3 regions of the Nonomuraea sp. NPDC050733 genome follow, and region 3 is predicted to be linked to each of the others. Evidence: riboswitches for the same ligand, from Rfam matches in the RefSeq annotation. Region 3 holds a riboswitch; each other region holds the start of a gene.
What was found. Region 3 has a riboswitch for cyclic di-AMP ahead of AB0H64_RS23250 (C40 family peptidase). Riboswitches for the same ligand answer to the same signal wherever they lie in the genome.
Positions count from the first base shown of each region.

Region 1: linked by a shared signal. The riboswitch ahead of AB0H64_RS06135 (hypothetical protein) and the one ahead of AB0H64_RS23250 (C40 family peptidase) in region 3 are both predicted to bind cyclic di-AMP.
Region 2: linked by a shared signal. The riboswitch ahead of AB0H64_RS01310 (CHAP domain-containing protein) and the one ahead of AB0H64_RS23250 (C40 family peptidase) in region 3 are both predicted to bind cyclic di-AMP.

Region 1 covers NZ_JBFAHO010000002.1:562,363-565,686, forward strand. Annotated here, with positions in the region: gene AB0H64_RS06125 (aldo/keto reductase) at 1-855, shown strand, start outside; gene AB0H64_RS06130 (DUF5302 domain-containing protein) at 929-1,129, shown strand; cyclic di-AMP (ydaO/yuaA leader) riboswitch at 1,314-1,451, shown strand; gene AB0H64_RS06135 (hypothetical protein) at 1,639-2,454, shown strand; gene AB0H64_RS06140 (alpha/beta hydrolase) at 2,813-3,324, shown strand, end outside.
Region 2 covers NZ_JBFAHO010000001.1:285,315-288,638, reverse strand. Annotated here, with positions in the region: gene AB0H64_RS01315 (ABC transporter substrate-binding protein) at 1-310, opposite strand, end outside; gene AB0H64_RS01310 (CHAP domain-containing protein) at 694-1,407, opposite strand; cyclic di-AMP (ydaO/yuaA leader) riboswitch at 1,421-1,560, opposite strand; gene AB0H64_RS01305 (Gfo/Idh/MocA family oxidoreductase) at 1,679-2,632, opposite strand; gene AB0H64_RS01300 (aldo/keto reductase) at 2,653-3,324, opposite strand, start outside.
Region 3 covers NZ_JBFAHO010000014.1:152,584-155,907, reverse strand. Annotated here, with positions in the region: gene AB0H64_RS23255 (NlpC/P60 family protein) at 1-781, shown strand, start outside; cyclic di-AMP (ydaO/yuaA leader) riboswitch at 1,232-1,388, shown strand; gene AB0H64_RS23250 (C40 family peptidase) at 1,462-1,989, shown strand; gene AB0H64_RS23245 (class I SAM-dependent methyltransferase) at 2,847-3,324, opposite strand, start outside.

The sequences.
Region 1 (3,324 bases), on a different contig from region 3:
ACGCGACCACTCGGACAGACCACCGTCAGCTCCATCGGTCTCGGCGCGATGCCCATGTCAGTGGCCGGGCACATGCCCGACGAGGCCCAGTCGGTCCGGACGATCCACGCGGCGCTCGACGCCGGCGTGACGCTGATCGACACGGCCGACGCCTACACTCCCGCGTCCGACGAGGTGGGTCACAACGAGCGGCTGGTCGCCAAGGCGCTCGCGAGCTGGGGCGGTGACAGCGACGCGGTGCTGGTGGCCACCAAGGGCGGCCACACGCGGCCCCCGGAGGGCGGATGGGGGCTGGACGGCCGGCCGTCGTACCTGGTCGAGGCGTGTGAGCGGTCCCTGAAGGCCCTGGGCGTCGAGGCGATCGGCCTCTACCAGCACCACCGGCCCGACCCGGCCGTGCCGTACGAGGAGACGATCGGCGCGCTGCGCGACCTGCTCGACGCCGGCAAGATCCGGATGGCGGGCATCTCCAACGCGAACCCGCGCCAGATCAGGATCGCCTACGACATCCTCGGCGGCCGGCTGGCGAGCGTGCAGAACCAGTACTCGCCCGCGTTCCGCTCCAGCGAGCCGGAGGTGGACCTGTGCGAGGAGCTGGGCGTGGCGTTCCTGCCGTGGTCGCCGCTGGGCGGGATCAGCGCGGCGGGGCGGCTCGGCGGCGCGTACGAGGGGTTCGCCAGGGTGGCCGAGCAGCGCGGGGTGTCTCCGCAGCGGGTCTGCCTGGCCTGGGAGCTGGCGCGCAGCCCGGTCATGGTCCCGATCCCCGGGGCGAGCCGGCCGGAGAGCATCCTCGACTCTGTGGCGGCGGCGGACCTGGTCCTCACCTCCGAGGAGCTCGCCGCTCTCGGCGGCTGAGGCGGCCCGCCGGTTTCGCGCGGCGGGTTCGGGCGTGCGAAGCTTTGAATGTCCCCAACACCAGGAGGTCCTCATGACGGAAACACCGGAGCCGGAAGCCAGCGAAACTCCCGAGGACGAGTTGAAGCGCAAGTTCCGTGAGGCGCTGGAGCGCAAGCGTGCGCGGCAGGCCGACTCGGGCGCTGGTGGCAGGGGCGGCGACGCTTCCAAGATTCACGGCGCTCACGGACCGGCCGCCAGCAAGCGTTCCTTCCGGCGCAAGAGCGGAGGCTGAGGCGTCCGGAGCACGGGCTGAGACCTGGTTTCCTGGAGGGGTACGGCATGCCGTACCCCTCTTTTTCTTTGCCTGCAAGGTAGATCTTCGCCCGATTTATGGGCTTACCTTTGCTTTTGTCCGGTTCGCTGGCTAGAGTCAAGCGCATTCCGGTCAGTGACCTAGCCCTTCGTCAGGAAGCGGCGACTGGCCGGCGCCGAATCCCGCGCCGCGCGGGAACCGGGGACCCACCTCTGGGGTGAATCCGGCCGCACCTTGGCCGGTAGGGCATCTCCACGTCCGAACCCGTCAGCTAACCCGGTAGGCGAGATGGAGAGGACAAGACTTCATGCGCTACCGCGTACCCCCGGACGGGACAGTGTCACCAGCCGCCTCCTGAGCGGCACCCCTTCCCCCTGACCTTCTCTCGCGCTCTCGCGTAGTGCCCGTTCGGCGTTCTGCCCGGCTACGCGTCCCCATCTCTTCTGAGCGCGCCCCTCTGTACCCCACGTAAAGGACTTTTTCAACACATGTCCGAACGACTTGGCATGCGTTCCTTCAGCCTCTTCACGGCGGCCGTACTCGGCGCGCTCACCATCGGCGCCGGCACCACGGCGGCGCACGCCGACACCGACGAGGGCCAGCAGGTTCTCCTCAAGGGCTCGACCACCGCCTCCTACTTCTGGGACGACTCCTCCGGCCGCGCCGGCGACACCGGCCTGCCGGCCAGTGGCAAGCCCATGCAGAAGGGTCTGGCCGCCAGCCCCAGCTGGCCGCTCATGACCGAGGGCTACGTCATGTACAAGGGCAAGAAGGCCCCCTTCTTCGTCGGGGACCGCGGCCCGGGCGTGCCCTCCAGCAGCGGCGTCATGCTCGACCTCGACGCCAAGACCTTCGCCCAGCTCACCGGCGGCCGCTTCAACTCCAGCACGCTCGGTGTGGACGGCGTCGGCGGCCAGGGCCACATCAAGGTGAGCTACGTCATCACCAAGTGGGGCAACGGCGTGGGCAAGAAGAACCACCCGGTCGCCTTCTCCACCGGCGCCTGGCGTCGCGTCGACCACAACCCGGCCAAGCCGCCGGTGCTGGCCGAGGACAAGTCCACCGCTCCGGAGGAGTCCGGCGCCGGATCCGCCGGCAAGGGCACCTCCGTCTCGTCCCGTGACAAGGACCACGCCCGCGTGGTGAACGCCTCCCAGGCCACCACCCGCACCGAGGCCCGCGACGCCACCCCCGGCGACGAGGGTCTGAGCACCTCGGCCAGCCTCGCCCTGGTGGGCGTGGCCGCGGTCGGCGGCGGCCTGTACCTCGGCCGCGACCGCCTGCGCAAGCTCGTCCAGCGCTGACCCCCTCGTCCAGCGCTGACCCCCTCGGCCTGCGGCCGCCTCCCCCGGGCGGCACGCCGGCCGGCACCCGACCATCGGCCGGGTCCGGACGCCACCCCGTCCGGTCCGGCCTCCCCTGGGGGCCTGCCTGCCTCTCCATCCAGGCCCCCACCTCGCCACCCCGTTCCGGAACCGCCGCCGCCCCGGCGGTTCCGGGGCGGGGTGCGCGCATCTCAGCGCACACGGCCCTCCACGCACAGGGTCTCCGCGCACAGGGTCTCCGCGCACAGAGTCTCCGCACACAGGGTCTCCGCGCACAGGGATCGGCGTGGAGGCTTTACCGGCCCGCGATCCGAATGTCATTCTGTTTCTCGTGACCATGCGAGCGAAGGCCAACGGCATCGAGATCGCCTACGAGAGCTTCGGCACGGCCGGTGCCCGTCCCCTCCTCCTCGTCATGGGCCTCGGCGCCCAGCTCATCCACTGGGACGACGACCTGTGCCGCCTCCTCGCCGAGCAGGGGCACCACGTCGTCCGCTTCGACAACCGCGACGCGGGCCTGTCGACGCACCTGCACGACCTCGGCCAGCCCGTGTTCGGAGGCCCGGCGCCGTACCTGCTGGACGACATGGCCGACGACGCCGCCGGGCTGATGGACGCGCTCGGCTGGAGCGCCGCCCACGTGGTGGGCGCCTCGATGGGCGGCATGATCGCCCAGACGCTGGCCATCCGGCATCCCGGCCGGGTGCTCACGCTCACCTCCATCATGTCCACGCCCGGCTCGCGGGTCGCCCCTCCCACGCCGGCGGCGAGCGCGGTGCTGCTGGCCACGCCGCCCGCCGGGCGCGAGGAGGTGATCGCGCGGGCCCAGGACGCCTGGGCGGTGATCGG
Region 2 (3,324 bases), on a different contig from region 3:
CTCCTGCGCCTGCCCCCGCCTGGAGACGCTGGAGGAGCTGCGGCAGGTACACGTCCTCGAACCGGTCGGTGAGGTTCGTGTACTTGATCTGGATGTTCGGGTGCTCGGCGTTCCACTTCTTGACGGCCTCGTCGTAGCCGAAGTTCTCGCCGCCGCCGAAGGTGTGCACGTTGATCGTGACCGGCTCCGCCGCCGCGCTGCTCTGCGAGCCCGCCGGGGTGGCGCCGCCACCGCCGCTGCTGCACGCCGCGATGGCCAGCAGCGCCGTCATCGCGGCTCCGGTCACGACGAAGCGCTTGTGGTTCTTCATTCGGAACCCCTCTGGGTGGTGAATGTGGGAGGTGCATCGCGACGTGAGGCCGCGATGGGAAGGTCTTGGGAGCGCTCCCACAAAGAGTGCCCTCATGGCGTGGGGGCCGTCAACGGCCCGCAACGCAACCGTTACCTCAGGCCGGATTTGGCGCCGTGAAAGCGGATTCAAGGCCGCAAACAGCGCGAAAAGGTCGCTGGGAGCGCTCCCATACCATCTGTCCCGTTAACGCCACAGGAACGGACAACCCGCTGAAGGCCGGGGCGGGACGAGGGGTGTCAGGCGTACGAGAGACCTGCCCGGAACGCGAGCGAGCGCGCGCCGGGGGAAGGCGCGCGCTCGCTCCCTCTGGGGAGAGGTGGGGGAGTGGTAGGGGGACCGGGTCAGCCGGCGTAGTTCGGGTAGCCGTAGCCGACGACCTGGGAGGTCGGCCGGACGCGCTGCTCGACGCGGCCGTTGCCGGTGTTGCCCTCGATCGTGGAGATCGTGCCGTTGCCGTTGTCCTTGACGACGAACCCGACGTGGTTGATGTCGTCCAGGCTCTTGCTGCCGCTCCAGGAGAAGAAGACGACGGCGCCGGGCTTGGGCGCGCTGCCCCAGCGGTGGTTCTGGGCGAACCAGCGGGCGTGGGCGACGGTGTAGGCGTCCCAGCCGACCTGCGGGCGGGCGCCGGTCTGCTCGCCGACCCAGGAGACGAACATCGAGCACCAGGCGGCGTTGAGGTAGGCCTGCGGCGAGCCGCCGTCACGCTTGACGGTCTCCAGCGCGCGCTGCGACTTCGCGTACCACTGCTGGAACTTGGTGCCGCCGCCGTAGGCGTTCTCGGAGGTGCCGACCTGCGCGCGGGCCACGTCGAGGACCTTCTGCGCGGTCACGTTGACCCGGCCGTACTGCGAGCCGGACGCGGCTTGGCTGTTGGCGGCCTGGCTGTTGACGCTCTGGCTGGTGGACGAGTTGGATGCCGGCCCCACGTGCTCGGGGGTGTCCGCGTTGGCCGGCGCGACGGCGCCGAAGGCGGCCGAGGCGATGATGGTCGCGCCGAGGGTGGCGCGGATCGTTCCGGGCGTGAGGGCACGGAGGAGACGGTGCTTGGCCATCGAGAAGGGATGCTCCTTGCTTCCATGCCGCTTACCGGGTTAGCTGACGGGTTCGGGCGTGGAAGCTGCCCTACGGCACAAGGAAGTGCCGATTCACCCCAAGAGAAGTGGGTCCCCGGTTCCGCGCTCAGGCGGATTCAGCGGTCACAGGGGGGTCCTGTGATGATCTGTGCGATAGGCCGGCAACGAACGGGCAAACCGGACGTAAGCCGACGAACAGGATTTAAGGTAATACATCCGGCAAGAGGATTACAAGTGGATAAATGCCCAGCTAGGAGAGCTGGGAGCGTGCCTCCTCCAGAAGCCCCATCATGGCAAGGCTTTCGTCCAGTGGCATGATCTCGCTTTCGGTCCGTCCCTCGGCCAGGGCGTCCCGTACCTCGCGCAGCTCACCCGCGTATCCGTTGTCGGCCGGGTCGAGGTCGTGGACCTCCGTCGCCATCGACGCTCCGCTGAGCACGACCCGGTTCGGGGCCCAGAACGGCGCCTGGATCTCGGCCCGCATCCCCGTGCCCACCACGTACGCGCTGTTGGGGAACGAGGCGAGCAGCGAGGACTCCACCAGCGCCCGCCTCCCGCCGGGATAGACCAGCACGCCGCCCGCCTCCGCGTCCACGCCCGACGGCGCCAGGCAGCCCGTCATCCGCACCTCCGACGGCGCCCCGAGCAGCAGCTGGGCCAGCCCGAACGGGTAGATCCCGAGGTCGAGCAGGGCCCCGCCACCCAGCTCCGGAGCCCACAGCCGGTGCGCCGGATCGAACGGCAAAGCGAAGCCAAAACTGGCCTGCACCGAGCGGATCTCGCCGAAGCGCGGGTCGGCGGCCACCCGCCGGATGAGCGGGTTGAACCGCATCCACATCGCTTCCATCAGGAAGACCCCGGCCTCGCGGGCCAGGCGCACCATGCGCTCGGCGTCGGCGAGCGAGGCGGCCAGCGGCTTCTCGCACAGCACGGCCTTGCCCGCCGCGATGGCCGCCTCGGCCACCGCCAGGTGCTGGGCGTGGGGCGTGGCCACGTACACGGCGTCGACGGCCGGGTCGGCGCACAGCTCCGCGTAGGAGCCGTACGCCGACTCGGCGCCGAGCTCCGCGGCCAGCGCGTCGGCGCGGTCCAGGTCACGCGAGCCGACGGCCGCCACCCGCATGCCGGGCTCCGCGGCGATGACCGCGCCCACGGTCCGTGCGATACCGCCTGTCGCCGCGATGCCCCATGCGAGATCCCTCATGGCGAGGGATCATAGCTTTTTTACCCAAATGTGGCGGGATCGGGCCCAAGGCGGCGATTGGCGTTGAGTGCCCCGATAGCCGCCAGGTCCTCGTCGTCCAGGACGAAGTCGAACACGTCGATGTTCTCCCGGATGCGGGAGGGCGTGACCGACTTGGGGATCGTCACGTTGCCGAGCTGGATGTGCCAGCGCAGCACGACCTGCGCCGGGGTGCGCCCGTGCTTGGCGGCCAGCGTCTGGAACGCCGGCTCCTCCAGCAGGCCCCGGCCCTGGCCGAGCGGGCTCCACGCCTCGGTGAGGATGCCGTTGGCCTCGTGGAAGGCCCGCAGTTCGTGCTGCTGGAGCCACGGGTGCAGCTCGATCTGGTTGATCGACGGCGTGACCCCGGTCTCGTCCATGAGCCGGGTGAGCGCCTCCACCGTGAAGTTGGACACACCGATGGCCCGGGCCCGCCCGTCGCGGTGCGCCTTCTCCAACGCCCGCCAGGCACCCACGTAGGCGTCCTGCTTCAGCACGGGCCAGTGGATGAGATAGAGGTCGACGTGGTCCAGGCCGAGCCGCGCCAGGCTCTCGTCCAGGGCCCGCTCGGCGCGGTGGTGGTCGTCGTTCCACAGCTTCGTGGTGACGAACACCTCCTCGCGCGGCAGACCGGAGGCGCGCACCGCCCGGCCCACGCCCTCCTCGTTGCCGTA
Region 3 (3,324 bases):
CGCCTACACCAAGCTCAACGATAGCTACAAGCGCAAGCTCGCGACCGTGGCCGACCTGCGCCAGCAGGTGATCTCGATGGCCGTCAACAGCTACAAGCTGGGCAGCGACGTCACCTCCATGCCCGGCGTGATCGGCTCCGACGATCCCATGAACACCCTGGGCGGCCTCGCCCTGGCCGATCAGGTGACCCGCGAGCGCGCTGACAAGCTCACCGCCTTCGACCGGGAGAACCGCGGCCTCAAGGCCGAGCGTGACAAGGCCGAGGAGGCCCTGGCCGCCGCCGACAAGGAGCGCGACGCGGTCCGCAAGGAACGCGCCGAGGTCCTCAAGCTCATCGCCCAGCAGAAGAAGCTCCTCGACCGGCTCGGCGCCTACCGGGCGGGCGACCCGAACAGCACCGGCATCAAGTACACCGGTTCGGCCTCGGGCAACGCGGCGGCCGTGCTCAGGTTCGCGTACTCGCAGGTGGGCAAGCCGTACGTGTTCGGCGGCACGGGCCCCGGCGGCTGGGACTGCTCGGGGCTGACGCAGGCGTCGTGGCGCGCGGCCGGCGTCTCGCTGCCGCGCACCACCTGGCAGCAGTGGGCGTGGGGTGCCTCGCGCAGGGTGGCGCTGAACGCGCTCCAGCCCGGGGACCTCATCTTCAGCTCGGGACTCGGTCACGTAAGCATCTACGCGGGCAACGGCCAGATCGTTCACGCGCCGCAGACGGGCGACGTCGTCAAGGTCGCCACCCTCTCCTCGTACGGCGGCGCCCTCGTCGGCGCCATCCGCCCGTAGCGCGCCACGCGGCGGGTCCCTCACCCCTGAACCGACGGCGCTGCCCCGCTGTGGCGAGGCAGTGTAGCGGCCGCGCGCGCCTCTCGTGACGGGAACGCCAGTAAAGAAGTGAAGCGATCAGTGACCGCTCATGGCCACGTGGCCTGCCGTCATGCCGGGGACAAACCTGACAAATGTGACGAAAGAGTCCTGACAGGCGCCTGATTCGTCAAGTGTGAGCAGAGTCACATTTACGTAACGAATCATGGTGGCTAGCTGGGCGTCGTCACCTTACTGACACCTTATGGCGATCTTTACAGCTTGACCTGTGCTTTGCCGTGCCATGACTTCTCGGCGTAACTTCTGGCGTCGCGGCGAACAAGCCATGGCGCCGCGAACCAACATCGGTCCCACCGATGTGGACGAGATAGCAATCCATCGGTCGCCGCCGTAGATATCCGTACTTGTTGCGGTGGTGGCCTGCCGAGTCCGTGCAGCCAGGAGGCACGGAGCCGGGGACCCAGCGATCCCGAGCGGGATCAGGGGTGAATCGGCGCGTAACGCGCCGTAGGGCGACTTCCAGGCCCGAATCCGTCAGCTAACCCGGTAGGCGTTCGTGGAAGATCCAAGGAGAAATCCTGTCTACCCACTCGCACAACCCCCGTCTGTCCCGAATCGCCCTGAGCGGCGTCGCTCTCACCATGACCGTGACGGCCGGAGGTCTGGTCCTCCATGCTCCGGCGGCCCAGGCGGCAGGGACGACGAGCACCACGGCCGGTCCTTCCACGGCTTCGGCGGGCACGGCCGCCGCGCCGGTGAAGCCGGCCGCGGGCAAGACGGCGAAGGCCTCCAAGGCCGTCCGGCAGCAGGCGAAGGCCCGTACGGCCGTCGCCGTCGCCAAGGCGCAGATCGGTGACCCGTACCGTTACGGCGGCACCGGCCCTGGCGCGTTCGACTGCTCCGGTCTCGTCCAGTACGCCTGGAAGAAGGCCGGCGTGAGCATTCCCCGCGTGACGAACAGCCAGTTCGCACGCGTCAAGAAGAAGGTCTCCTGGAAGAACCTCCAGCCGGGTGACCTGATGTTCTTCCGGGGGCTCGGTCACGTGGGCATGTACGTCGGCCACGGCAAGATGGTCCATTCGCCGCGGACAGGTCTGACGGTACGCGTCGAGAAGATCAGCGGATGGCGCAAGTCGTCGTTCGTGGGGGCGGTACGTCCCGGCCTGTGAGCACGCACGAAGACCCCGTCCCGGGTTGGGGACGGGGTCTTCGCGCGCTCTGGGAGGAACTCCCGGGGCCCCCTGGCTCCAGCGGAGCCGAGATCGGCGCTCAGCGGCCCTCAGGGCCCTCTCGCGGGCACCCGCGTCCCTCCCAGACGCGGACCCGCTACCGCGGCTTCCACCGCCCGACCGCACGTCACGCTCGACGTACCACTGCCGCATCTCGTCGGGACCGAATCGGGAACGCTGAGGCCGCGTCTGGTGACGGCGGAGCGTCTCGCCCCAGGACACATCAAGGTAGAACAGCGCCGTCCTGCCGAGGTGGTCACGACGCAGGCCGGCCGGCATCTCCCCGTACCGGCTCGCGGTGAGGATGCCCAGCTGACCACCGCGGACCACCATCCGGCCGTCCTCGGAGAATCCGGCCACCGCTGGCTCTTCCCCGGCCAGTACGCCGGAAAGCACATTCATCCTGCGAGTCTGAACCGCCTCCTGAACACGGTCGGAGCGCACAGCCGCCCCGGACGCAGCACCGCGCTGATGGACCTCGCCTCGCAGCTGCCCGCCGTTGTCGTCAGCAAGCTCCTCGGCCTGCACATCTCCACCGCTGCTGAACGGACCCAAGCCGCTGGGAACAGCCGGCGGGAAGCAGCGGCCGCACAAGTAACGGCCCCCTGCAGCTCCGGCCGTCGGAGTGGGCGCGAACGGCAACGTACGCCAGGCCCGTCCGTCCAGGTCACTGATAGCGCGCGATCTCGTTGGGCGGGCGCACTCGCGCACATTTCCGTTCCATCACCCCAGCGCCTTCGGCGGCGGGTCCACAACCTGAAGGAACGTCGCTTGTCGCCACCGCCGCCCGCACGGGCTCAGAACCGGTAGCGGAGAATGCGTGCTCCTTGCCGGGACAAGGCCGTGCTGCGGGCGGTGAGACGGGTCAGCGCGCGCAGGGGTTGCGGGAACCGGGCTATTTCCGGTGCGCGGGTGAGGATCTGCTCCTCGATGAGTTCGAGGCCGGCGTGCCAGGACTCTGGTTCGCGTGGGTCGTCGAAGCCCTGGGCGGCTGTGATGCCGAGTGCCTTGATGGTCGGGTGGTACTTCATGGCCCAGGCGGCGAAGCGGGTGTAGCCGTTCAGCGCGAGCTCGCCCGATGGGAAATGGCCGGCCAGCGCGCGGGTCATCGTCTGGAAGGAGTCGCCGGGCATGAAGGGGAGCAGCCCCTCGGCGACGATCATCGCCGGCCGGTCACCGGGGACGGCTGTGAGCCAGTCCGAGCCGGTGAGGTCGGCTCCGACCAGGTGGGAACGGCCGGGCAGACATTCGGATCGCAGGTCCACCACTTCCGGG